3 regions of the Serratia liquefaciens ATCC 27592 genome follow, and region 2 is predicted to be linked to each of the others. Evidence: riboswitches for the same ligand, from Rfam matches in the RefSeq annotation. Region 2 holds a riboswitch; each other region holds the start of a gene.
The links. A riboswitch is a leader RNA that binds a small molecule or an ion and turns the genes downstream of it on or off. The one in region 2 is predicted to bind thiamine pyrophosphate.

Region 1: linked by a shared signal. The riboswitch ahead of M495_RS15695 (TenA family protein) and the one ahead of thiM (hydroxyethylthiazole kinase) in region 2 are both predicted to bind thiamine pyrophosphate.
Region 3: linked by a shared signal. The riboswitch ahead of thiC (phosphomethylpyrimidine synthase ThiC) and the one ahead of thiM (hydroxyethylthiazole kinase) in region 2 are both predicted to bind thiamine pyrophosphate.

What each region holds. Positions count from the first base shown of each region.
Region 1 covers NC_021741.1:3,325,461-3,329,610, forward strand. The annotation lists gene M495_RS15685 (GlxA family transcriptional regulator) at 1-383, opposite strand, end outside; gene M495_RS15690 (LLM class flavin-dependent oxidoreductase) at 451-1,473, opposite strand; TPP riboswitch at 1,631-1,733, shown strand; gene M495_RS15695 (TenA family protein) at 1,799-2,479, shown strand; gene M495_RS15700 (ABC transporter ATP-binding protein) at 2,476-3,231, shown strand; gene M495_RS15705 (ABC transporter permease) at 3,228-3,995, shown strand; gene M495_RS15710 (ABC transporter substrate-binding protein) at 4,024-4,150, shown strand, end outside.
Region 2 covers NC_021741.1:3,854,073-3,858,222, forward strand. The annotation lists gene M495_RS18050 (inhibitor of vertebrate lysozyme family protein) at 1-328, opposite strand, end outside; gene thiD (bifunctional hydroxymethylpyrimidine kinase/phosphomethylpyrimidine kinase) at 415-1,215, opposite strand; gene thiM (hydroxyethylthiazole kinase) at 1,212-2,006, opposite strand; TPP riboswitch at 2,043-2,144, opposite strand; gene M495_RS18065 (GNAT family N-acetyltransferase) at 2,213-2,638, shown strand; gene M495_RS18070 (MFS transporter) at 2,685-3,950, opposite strand; gene M495_RS18075 (sugar phosphate isomerase/epimerase family protein) at 4,058-4,150, opposite strand, start outside.
Region 3 covers NC_021742.1:9,011-13,160, reverse strand. The annotation lists gene thiC (phosphomethylpyrimidine synthase ThiC) at 1-1,643, opposite strand, end outside; TPP riboswitch at 1,758-1,882, opposite strand; gene M495_RS24465 (Rsd/AlgQ family anti-sigma factor) at 1,921-2,424, opposite strand; gene nudC (NAD(+) diphosphatase) at 2,524-3,291, shown strand; gene hemE (uroporphyrinogen decarboxylase) at 3,332-4,150, shown strand, end outside.

The DNA of each region.
Region 1 (4,150 bases), 530 kb from region 2:
GTCGCCCGGCGGCCGTCCAGCAGACCGGCCTCGGCCAGCAGCATCGCCCCACCGCAAACGGAGGCCACGCGCCGCGCTTTGGGGGCCGCACGGCGGAGCCAATCCACCACAAAGGCGCTTTCTTCCTCGGTCGCCCCTTTGCCGGTAACGATGATGGTATCGCGTTCCACCTCAGGGTCGAGATCCGCCAGGCGATGATCGGCCAACAGATTCAAACCGGACGAGCCATGCACCACCCGGTGGGTTTGCGTGGTGACTATCGCCATCTGGTAGAGCGGCGCATCATCGGGCCGCAAGCGGTTGGCCTGCATCAGGATGTCGGCGATCCCCGCCGATTCGAACAGCATGCCCCCTTCGGGGACGATAATCAGAAATGTATGCATGGCCTTAAAATACAAAATCGACAAAATAAGTCAATAACGCTTCCCGGTTTGAGAAGCGTTTCTCTCATCAGCGCCAGCCCAGCGCCGGGGCGACATGAGTCAGGATCGACTCAATCACGTGGGCGTTGTAGTCAACGCCCAGCTGGTTGGGCACGGTCAGCAGCAAGGTATCGGCTTCGGCAATCGCTTCGTCCTGCGCCAACTGCTTGATCAGCAGTTCCGGCTCGGCGGCATAGCTACGGCCGAATACCGCGCGAGTCTGCTGATCGATATACCCCACCTGATCGCTGTCCTGGCCGCTGTTGCCGAAATAGCTGCGATCCTGCTGGTTCATCAGCGCAAAGATGCTGCGGCTGACCGACACCCGCGGCTGGCGTGTATGACCTGCGGCCTTCCAGGCATCGCGATAAGCGCGGATCTGCTTGGCCTGCTGCACGTGGAAGGGCTCGCCGGTTTCGTCGTTTTTCAGCGTAGAGCTTTGCAGATTCATACCCAGCTTCGCCGCCCAGATCGCCGTGGCGTTTGAGCTTGCGCCCCACCAGATGCGATCGCGCAGCCCGGCGGAGAAAGGTTCTACCCGCAGCAAGCCCGGCGGGTTCGGGAACATCGGTTGCGGGTTAGGTTCAGCAAAGCCTTCGCCACGCAGCGCTTCCAACAGGACGTCGGTATGGCGGCGCGCCATATCGGCTTCGGTCTCGCCTTCGGCAGGCGTATAACCAAAATAACGCCAGCCATCAATCACCTGTTCGGGAGAACCGCGGCTGATGCCCAGTTGCAGCCGCCCGCCGGAAATCAGGTCGGCGGCGCAGGCATCTTCAACCATATAAAGCGGATTTTCATAGCGCATGTCGATCACGCCGGTGCCGATCTCAATACGCTGGGTTTTGGCGCCGATGGCCGCCAACAGCGGGAATGGCGAGGCAAGCTGGCGGGCAAAGTGGTGTACGCGAAAATAAGCCCCATCCGCCCCCAGCTCTTCTGCCGCCACGGCAAGATCAATGGATTGCAGCAGCGCGTCTGCCGCCGAACGGGTGCCCGACTGCGACGAAGGCGTCCAGTGGCCGAAAGAAAGGAAGCCGATTTTCTTCATGGGGTGATCCTTAGATTCATTAATGACCGGATTACAGTGACAAAAATCGCCCCCTTCCGGCCAGAAATATCGTGGCCGATCGCACTAAACGGATCCTTTTACGCCACGACGCCACACTGCCTGAGCATTGTAATCAAAAAGTAAATATCGTATAACAGGCTCCTCCGAGGGGTGTCCTGTTACGGGCTGAGATGGCGCAAGCCGAACCCTTTGAACCTGATCTGGGTCATGCCAGCGAAGGGACGGTCGGCAATCCCCTCACGGCGGTTGCCTGTTCATACCTCACCTCAGCGCGCCCGGATCTCCACTCACTTTTGGAGGTCCCATGTTTACTCCCTTATTCGATAACGGTCTTTACGGAAAGCTGCGCCAACAGGCCGGCGGTCACTGGCAGGACTATGTGGCACACCCCTTTATTCAGCAACTGGCCGCCGGTACGCTGCCGGAACCCGCTTTTCGCCGCTACCTGACGCAGGATTATCTGTTCCTGATCCACTTTGCCCGCGCCTATGCCCTACTGGTCAGCAAACTGCGCACCCTGCCGGAAATGCGTGCCGCTACCGCTTCGCTCAATGCGATTGTCGCCGAACTGCCCCTGCACCTGGCCTATTGTGCCGACTGGGGATTGAGCGAACCGCAGATAGCCGCCGAACCCGAAGCGCCGGAAACCCTCAATTACACCCGCTATGTGCTCGATATCGGCCACGCCGGGGATGCCCTGGATCTGCTGGCAGCGTTAATGCCCTGCGTCGCTGGCTATGCCGAAATCGGCCTGCGCCTGCTCAACGATCCCAACACCGTGATGGAAGGCAATCCCTATGCCTCGTGGATCCGCAACTATGGTGATCCTGCCTATCTGAGCGGCGTACAAGCCTCCCTCGACCTGCTGGAAAACGTTGGCCTCCAGCGGGGTGCCCCAAGCCGCCTGAACGAACTGTCGGCGATTTTCACCACCGCCACCCGCCTGGAATCCGCCTTCTGGCAGATGGGGTTGAATGCCCAATGAGCCTCGGCGACACGCAGCACGGCAATGCCCGGCCCGGTATTCAGGTACGGGATCTGACCCTGCGCTTTGGTCAGCAGGTGATTTTCGATGGTCTGAATTTCGATATCGCCGGCGGCAGCTTCGTTGCCCTGCTCGGCGCCAGCGGCGCGGGGAAGACCAGCCTGCTGAAGATCATCGCCGGGCTGGCGAAACCCACCTCCGGTACGGTTATCGGCAGCGACGGCCTGCCGATAACCGGGCGTATCGCCTATATGGGGCAAAAGGATCTGCTCTATCCCTGGCTGACAATTGACGAGAATATTAGCCTCGGTGCGCGGCTGCGCGGCGAAAAGGTCGACCGCGCCTGGGCGGAACATCTGCGGGAACGCGTGGGCTTGACCGGCTATGGCCGCAGCTTGCCTGCCGCGCTGTCCGGTGGCATGCGTCAACGTGCCGCTATTGCCCGCACGCTGTATGAGCGCCAGCCGATTGTGTTGATGGATGAACCCTTCTCCGCGCTGGATACCATTACCCGCGCCATGATCCAGCAGCTGGCCGCCGAACTGCTGGCGCAGCATACCGTGCTGCTGATCACCCACGACCCCATGGAGGCCTGCCGCCTTAGCCACCGCCTGCTGGTGCTGTCCCGTTATCCGGCGGGGCTGGACGACAGTCATGTTATCGGGGGCTTACCGCCGCGAGCGCCGGACAATCCTCAGTTGCTGAAAAGCCAGAGCGAGTTGCTGCTGCAACTGGTGAGGGCCGCCGGATGAAAACCCTTTCTGAAAGCCGTCTGTCGCGGATGCGTCGCAGCCTGACGGTGTTCGCCGGCCTGTTGCTGCTGTGGGCACTGGCCACGCTGGGCGACATCCCCGCCTTCCTGTTGCCCTCCCCCTCGGCGGTGGCACAGGCGCTGTGGGACAACCGGGCGTACCTCGCTTATCACACGCTGATCACCGCCTCGGAGATCGCCTGCGGTTTGCTGGCCGGGGTTTTGCTCGGTGCCACGCTGGCGCTGTGCATGATCTTTTCGCCGCGCCTGCAGCGCTGGTTGATGCCGCTAGTGCTGACCAGCCAGGCGATACCGGTGTTTGCGCTGGCGCCGCTGTTGGTGCTGTGGTTCGGCTTTGGCATGAGCGCCAAAGTGGTGATGGCGGTGCTGGTGATTTTCTTCCCGGTGACTTCCGCCTTCTTCGATGGGCTGCGGCGGGTCAATAACGATTATCTCGATCTGGCCCGAACCCTGCGCGCTTCTCCCTGGGCCCAACTGCGTCACGTACGGCTGATGGCGGCGCTACCGGCTTTCGGTTCCGGGCTGCGGATGGCCGCCGCCGTCGCCCCTATCGGCGCCATCATCGGCGAATGGGTTGGCTCGGCGGAAGGCCTGGGTTACGTCATGCTTAACGCCAACGCGCGCATGCAGACCGACATCTGCTTTGCCGCGCTGTTTATTTTGGTGCTGATGACCGTCTTGCTATGGGTGACGGTAGACGCGCTATTGCTGCGCCTGATCGACTGGGCACCGGAAAATGATTGATCGCCTCACAACAACAAGGGTAACAACCATGCTTAAAAATACCGTCTGCGGGCTGCTGCTCGGCGCCACGCTGGCCAGCCAGGCCAATGCCGCGGAAAAACTGACGCTGGTGCTCGACTGGTATATTAACCCCGACCACGCGCCCATCATGGTGG
Region 2 (4,150 bases):
CAACGCGCACGGCCCAGGCCTGTGATTTGTCTTCCTTAAACGCCACTATCATAAAGTTGTTGGCGCAGTCATGCGGCTTGCACAGATTGCCCACCAGATAGTTCTGCCCTTTCCAGCTCAGGCTCTGCGCCGGCGTGGAGGTTCCCATCCCCTTGCGCGCCCAACCCGGCAAGCGAGCCTGCCCTTTGACCATATTTTGCCAACTGGTCTGGTAACCCGGCTGTTGGATCACGTCCGAGGTGGTGACGATCTGCTGAGCGAAACCACCCACGCTGAAGCTGAGTAACGCGCCGAAGATGGCGCCGCGAAGTGCGTTTTGTCCTGTCATGGCCTTCTCCCTAGAAAAAATTCGGTTGCACCCGGCCCAAGCCGGGTCTGGATCTAGTCAGACCACAAGGGTAGCAAAAAGTTGACTTACCACCAGGCATGAAAATGATGTACCGGCCCAATACCGTGCCCCACTTCCAGGGTATCCGCCTGCAGCAGGGCCTGTTGCAAATAGTCCTTGGCGGCAGCGACCGTTCCGGCCCAGTCGTTGTGACGCGGTCGCAGCGCCGCCAGGGCGGCAGACAGCGTACAGCCGGTGCCGTGAGTATGTCGGGTCGCCACGCGCGGCGCGGTAAAGCGCAGCTCCTGCTCGGCCGTAAACAGCCAATCCGGACTTTCGCTTTCGCTAAGGTGACCCCCTTTCATCAACACCGCCTGACACCCCATCGCCAGGAGCGCCCGGCCCTGCTCGCGCATCTGGCGCTCATTTTCCGCCGGGGCGCACGCCAGCAGCGCCGCCGCCTCCGGCAGGTTCGGCGTGATGATCGACACCAGCGGCAACAATTCACGACGGATCGAATCCACCGCCTCCGGCGCCAGCAGCGGATCGCCGCTTTTTGCCAGCATCACGGTATCCAGTACCACAAACGACGGCTGATAATGGCGCAAACGCTCCGCCACCGCCTGCACAATATCGGCGTTGGCCAACATGCCAATCTTGGTGCTGTCGATACGCAGGTCGCTGAAGACGGAATCCAGCTGAGCGGCGACAAAGGCCGGATCTATGTTGTAGACCGACTGCACACCACGGGTGTTTTGCGCCACCAGCGCGGTAATCACCGAGGCACCATAGGCCCCCAACGCAGAAAAAGCTTTTAGATCGGCCTGAATGCCGGCGCCGCCGCTCGGATCGGTCCCGGCAATTGTCAGTGCGTTAATGCGTTTCATTGCAGTTCCTCCGGGCGCAGTTGATACAGTGCGTCGAGGAACGCCGGGGTGAAACTGCCCGGCCCGGCGGCACGGCGCGTGGCCCGTTCACCGCAAAGCGACATCACCCGGCAGGCGGTCGCCACGTTATCGAGCCGATCGCCCGGTAAACTGCAAAACGCCGCCACCACCGCAGAAAGTGCACAACCGGTACCGACCACCCGCGTCATCAGCACATCGCCGCCGGTGACTGCCCAGTCACGCTGGCCATCGGTGATGTAATCAACAACGCCGGTTACTGCCACTACCGCACCGCTGTTGCGCGCCAATTCGCGCGCCGCCGGCAATGCCGCCAGCGAGTCGTCTGCACTGTCTACGCCACGTCCGTTAGCCTGCAGACCACTCAGCGCCATGATTTCAGAAGCGTTACCGCGGATCGCCGCCGGCTTCTCACCCAACAAGCGATGGGCAAACGCGGTGCGATAGACCAACCCGCCGACCGCTACCGGATCCAGCGTCCAGGGGGTTTGTGCCACGTTGGCAGCTTCCACCGCGGCTAACATGGATTCAGCGCGTGATGCATTGAGGGTGCCAACGTTGATCAGCACCGCATCCGCCAGTCGGCTGAATTGCGCCGCTTCGGTCGGTTCCACCACCATCGCCGGCGAAGCGCCGAGCGCCAACAGGACGTTAGCCGTCAGTTCCTGCACCACTTCGTTGGTCAGGCAATGGATCAGGGGCGATTGGCGTTTAAATTGAGTCAAACAGGCCGCGGCGCGGGCGCCGGGGAAAACATCAGGTCGAGCGAGCATATTCCTCCCAACCGGCGTTCAAGAAGGCGGGTACCGGTTGGGGCACCGAGACTTCCCTACGCTGGCATAATCCAGATCAGGTAATACGGGTAAAATCTCAGCCACCGCACATCGCGCAGGGCACCCCGAGTCAAGACGGTCATTATTGGGGTTGCCGCCGGTGAGGTCAATCGCGCTATAGTGTCAAAAAATAAAAAGGAGGCGCCATGCAGATAAGAAAATACCAAGAGGCCGATCGCCCCTTCCTGCGCACCCTGTATCTGGCTTCGCGCAAAGCGGCATTTACGTGGCGCGATACCGAAGATTACCGGCTGGAGGATTTCGATCGCTCAACGCTGGGCGAAGATATTTGGGTGGCGGAAGATCAGGGGAAGCGGCTGGGATTTGTGTCGATTTATCGCCAGGACAACTTTATTCACAACCTGTATGTCGATCCGCATCTGCCGCCGCTCGGCGTCGGCAGCGCTCTGTTACAAGCGGCAGAACAGACCTTTACCGCCACCGGTTCGCTGAAATGCCTGGTGAAGAATGAGAAGGCGCTGGCGTTCTACCACAAGCACGGTTGGCGAATCATCACTACCGGCAATGACGGCGGGGAAGAATATTACCTGCTGCATTCCCCGGCAAAATAAAATAAGGGCACAGCGCAAACCGTGCCCGTTCATTAAAGCCCCCGGCTCAGGCGACAGAAGCTGCCGGGGTCAGTTTTGCGCGTGCGCGGATATTTCTGACCAACAGCCCCGACACTATGATCCCGGCACAGGCAAACATACCCATCAGCCCGAAAACAATCTTGTAACCGGTCAGTCCTGGGAAGGCATCGAGAATATGACCGTACAGGCTAAAACAGAACATCGCCGGGGCATAACCGATAAAGCTGCCCAGCGCCATAGCCGCACCGGTATGTTCTTCGTCAATGCCGGCCTCACCGATGGGGGCAAAGAACACCGCTCTCTGGGTAAAGATCACAGCACCAAATCCCAGCGTACAGGCCATGCCCAAGTAAACCGGCATTTGTTCATGCGGTAACAGGATCAATAGCGCCAGCGCAATGGCGCTGATAATAAAGGTATAGAATAAATACTTGCTGGGAGACTTTAATACTTTATCGGCAATGAGACCACCAATCGGTCCACCCACCATTTTTAAGCAGTATTGATTAATGATCCCGTAAGCACCCACCAGTGCAATCGGCAGCGCATAGACATGACTCAGGAAAGGAATAAAGAACGTCAATCCGCAATACACCGCGTAAACACAGAAAACGCTGAAGGCAATCAGCCATACCGTTTTGTTTTTCAATACGCTGCCCATGCCAGGCTTTTTATTGACAGGGGTTTGTTCTTTAGCGGGTAACTTTTCCTCTGGGCTTTCTTTCATCACCAACAGAATAATAATCCCTACGCAAATGGCGATGGCCGAATAAAACAATATGCCGACTTTAAAACCCAGGTAGCCGCTACCAAATGCGGTAAACAGCGCCAGCGCAGAAAAGGCAACCACCGTGTCGACAACCCCGCGCCCGGTTTCAAAAAAGCCGAACAACCGCCCCTGCTGAGTATTATCCCCCAGCATACTCACCGATTTGAGCAGCACCGGCCAATTCAGCATGTCACAGGTCACGCCGAACAGCGCCCAGACGAACAGTATGCCCCAGTACCCCGGCATGCTGGACAGGTAGATGCCAAGCAAGCCAGTAGCAATCAGCGAAAACGACATGGTAAAACGTCGCGGCAGACGATCGGAAAAATAGATTGATAAGAAGAAGCCAATGGTCGTCACAATCGAGTTAACCGACATGGCATTGCCTATTTCGCCGTTACTCAAGTGAAAATACTGTTGCATCGGAACATAAAAAGCATCTTTAAGGGAAGGCAATTTATAGATTGTCCCTCCACATAAAACCAACAAGCTAAATAATGCCCATCTTTTTTTAGTTAACATAGTCCCCTCACAGCCAATAATTAATAAGCGGTGTTGTTTACCCGATAATGAGGCGAGCGTTGATCGCTCATCAGCGAGAATATGTGATTTATAGATTTATTTTTATATTATGCCGGATTTAGCAGTTCCTGAGCTTGCTGCGTTAAACTGTCAATGATGGTGCGAACATAGTGAATTTGATTTAAAGCATCTTGAGATTC
Region 3 (4,150 bases), on a different replicon from region 2:
TCGAAACGCGCCTTGGACATGGCGTTATCGCGGATCTGGGCACCCGGGTGGCCTTTGGCCAAATCGGCGGCGTGGGCGGCAATTTTGTAGGTGATCAGCCCCTGTTTGACGTCTTCTTTGTTCGGCAGCCCGAGGTGCTCCTTCGGCGTGACGTAACACAGCATGGCGCAGCCGAACCAACCGATCATCGCGGCGCCGATGCCGGAGGTGAAGTGGTCATAGCCCGGGGCGATATCGGTGGTTAGCGGGCCAAGGGTGTAGAACGGCGCTTCGTGGCAATGCTCCAACTCTTCGGTCATGTTGCGACGGATCATTTGCATCGGTACATGACCCGGGCCTTCGATCATCACCTGCACGTCATATTCCCAGGCAATTTTGGTCAGTTCGCCCAGCGTGTGCAGTTCGGCGAACTGCGCTTCATCATTGGCGTCCTGAATTGAGCCGGGGCGCAGGCCATCTCCCAGGGACAGTGAGACGTCATAGGCGGCGCAAATTTCGCAGATTTCGCGGAAGTGCTGGTACAGGAAGTTTTCCTGATGGTGTGACAGACACCATTTAGCCATGATCGAACCGCCGCGCGAGACGATGCCGGTCAGGCGCTTGGCGGTCATCGGTACATAGCGCAACAGTACGCCGGCGTGGATGGTGAAGTAGTCAACGCCTTGCTCTGCCTGCTCAAGTAACGTATCGCGGAACATTTCCCAGGTCAGGTTTTCCGCCACGCCGTTCACTTTTTCCAGCGCCTGATAGATAGGCACCGTGCCGATCGGTACCGGGCTGTTACGCAGGATCCATTCGCGGGTTTCGTGGATATAGCGGCCGGTGGACAGGTCCATCACCGTATCCGCGCCCCAGCGGGTGGACCAGACCAGTTTTTCGACCTCCTCTTCGATGGATGAGGTCACCGCCGAGTTGCCGATGTTGGCGTTAACTTTCACCAGAAAATTGCGACCGATGATCATCGGCTCGGATTCGGGATGGTTGATATTAGCGGGGATGATGGCGCGTCCAGCGGCCACTTCCTGGCGAACGAATTCCGGCGTGATGTTCTCCGGCAGATTGGCGCCCCAACTTTGCCCTGGATGCTGCTGGCGCAGGACATCGCCACGGATACGCTCGCGGCCCATGTTTTCGCGGATGGCGATAAACTCCATCTCAGGGGTGATTACGCCAGCGCGGGCGTAGTGCAACTGGGTGACGCATTTGCCGGGTTGCGCCTTGCGCGGCCGCGGCAGATGTTCAAAACGCAGGTGATCCAGACCTTCATCCGCCAGGCGCTGCTGGGTAAAGCCGGAACTGACGCCATTGAGCAGTTCGGTATCACCGCGTTCAGCTATCCAGCCTGCACGCAGTTTTACCAGGCCGGTATGCACATTAAGTTCAGATTGCGGATCGCCATAAGGACCGGCAGTGTCGTATACCGGAATGGCTTCGTTGGGCTGGTACTGTGGGTTGTCTTTGTCGCCGCCAAGCAGCGTCGGGCTAAGCTGGATTTCACGCATCGGCACCTGCAGATCGTTGCGTGAGCCCTGCAGATAAATCCGGCGTGAATTGGGAAAGGACACGCCCTGAAGGGTATCGATAAACTGCTGGGCTTCTTCGCGTTGCTCTTTACGGGCACGGGGTTTTTTAACGTTAGACATAGCAAGTTCCTACCAGTGTGTTGGGTTGGGAATGTTGCTTGTCTGGAGCTCGGAGGGAGTAATGATGCTGGCCGACAGGGCGGGATTATCCCTGTTGGGATCACCTGCCTGTGGCGATAGATTACTCTTGTTCCCTTCGCGGGTATTAACCCGATCAGGTTCCGCGGATCCCGAATTAACGGTCTCAGCCTGGCCAATTTGATGAACAAATCAGGCGCTAGGCACTCCGACAAGATGCCCCCAGTATAGGAGGGTGAATAAAAAAAACTACAAAATTCTAACGTGCCTGATCCAGCGCTTTATCCGGCATCGTTTGCTGCCAGGCTTCGGTCGCCAGTTGGATCAGCTTATCTTCCAGGGTAAAACGTGCCGCCAGGGTTTCACCGATATCCGACAATGCCTGATGGAGTTCCAGGCACACATCCTGATCGATATCCACTTCGGTATAGCGATCGTGAAATGCCATAATCTGTTCGGTATTTGCCCACAGTTTGGGGTAGATGTTTACCGACAGCGTCATTTTCGGACTGGATGCGCCTTCCACTTGCTTGATAATTCTGTCATAGATATGAAAATGACCGGCGGAAAGGTAATCCACCAGATTATGGCAAAAGTTCTCCAGCGCTTTTTCATTCAGCGGCGTATGCTTTTCTTTATTCGGTTTGATACCCACGAGGGTGCAATAGGCGACCAGCAATTGCTTGCGAGCCTGAAGCCATTGATCAACTAATTCATTACTACCACCAACGCGCTGAGTCAGGCTTTCCAAACGGTTGAGCATGTTTGACTCCGTAAGTAATAAAACGTAACAGTAAGTTATTAAAATGTTACAAGGCCGATTTGTAGAGTGCCAGTGAAGCTGAGGTTGTGCAACAACGATATGGAACTTGCATTAACGGGTAATGAAAATGGCTGGTGGATTGTCAGCCATGAAAGCAAACTTTGGTTACCAAACGGTGAATTGCCGTGTGGTTTGGCGGCGTCATTCTCCCTGCAGGGGCGGATGGCCAGGGCTATTGGTGAATGGGAAGGGCTGCCGGTCTGGCTGGTGCGTCAGGCGATGCCGCAGGACATGGGCTCGGTACGCCAACTGCTAGAGCTCGATCGTGGACTGTTCCAGCTCGCTGGGCGAGGGGTGCAACTGGCCGACTTCTACCGTTCCCATCGCTACTGCGGTTACTGCGGCCATGAGATGCATCTCAGTCGCACGGAGAGTGCCTGTCTGTGTGGTAATTGCCGCGAGCGTTACTACCCGCAAATCGCCCCTTGCGTGATTGTTGCCATTCGACGTGACGACGAGATCCTGCTGGCCCAGCACGTGCGCCATCGCGGTGGAATTCATACTGTCCTGGCCGGTTTTGTTGAGGTCGGCGAAACGCTGGAGCAAGCGGCTGCGCGCGAGGTAATGGAGGAAAGTAATATTGAAATCAAAAACCTGCGCTACGTCACCTCGCAACCCTGGCCATTCCCGCATTCGCTGATGATGGCCTTTATGGCCGATTACCATCGGGGGGAGATCCGTCACGATCCGAAAGAGCTGCTTAACGCCGGCTGGTACCGCTACGATCGGTTGCCGCTTTTGCCGCCGCCCGGCACCGTGGCGCGTCGCCTGATAGAGGACACCGTAGCCTTATGCCGCGAGCAATAACTCGCTACAATAGCGGCAGATGAATAAGGGAGCCCCATAAATGAATGAGTTGAAGAACGATCGTTACCTGCGCGCGCTGCTGCGTCAGCCGGTGGATGTGACCCCCGTATGGATGATGCGTCAGGCCGGTCGTTATTTGCCGGAGTACAAAGCCACCCGTGCCCAGGCCGGTGATTTTATGTCGCTGTGCAAGAACGCGGAACTGGCTTGCGAGGTTACGCTGCAGCCGTTGCGCCGCTTCCCGCTGGATGCGGCCATTCTGTTCTCCGACATCCTCACTATTCCCGATGCTATGGGGCTGGGGCTGTATTTCGAAACCGGCGAAGGCCCGCGTTTCTCCTCGCCGATTACCTGTCGTGCCGACGTGGACAAGTTGCCGGCCTTCGATCCGGAAGTGGAGCTGGGCTATGTGATGAACGCGGTGCGTACTATCCGCCGCGAGCTCAAAGGCGAAGTGCCGCTGATCGGTTTCTCCGGCAGCCCGTGGACCCTGGCGACCTATATGGTGGAAGGCGGCAGCAGCAAGGCCTTCACCAAGCTGAAAAAAATGATGTATGCGGAGCCGGCTACGCTGCACCTGCTGCTGGATAAGCTGGCAGACAGCGTCATTTTGTATCTCAACGCCCAGATCAAAGCCGGCGCGCAGTCGGTGATGGTCTTCGATACCTGGGGCGGCGTGCTGACCGGCCGTGACTACCGCGAATTCTCTCTGCATTACATGCATAAGATTGTCGATGGGCTGCTACGTGAAAACGATGGCCGCCGCGTGCCGGTCACGCTGTTCACCAAAGGTGGTGGCCAGTGGCTGGAGGCTATGGCGGCCACCGGTTGTGACGCGCTGGGTCTTGACTGGACGACC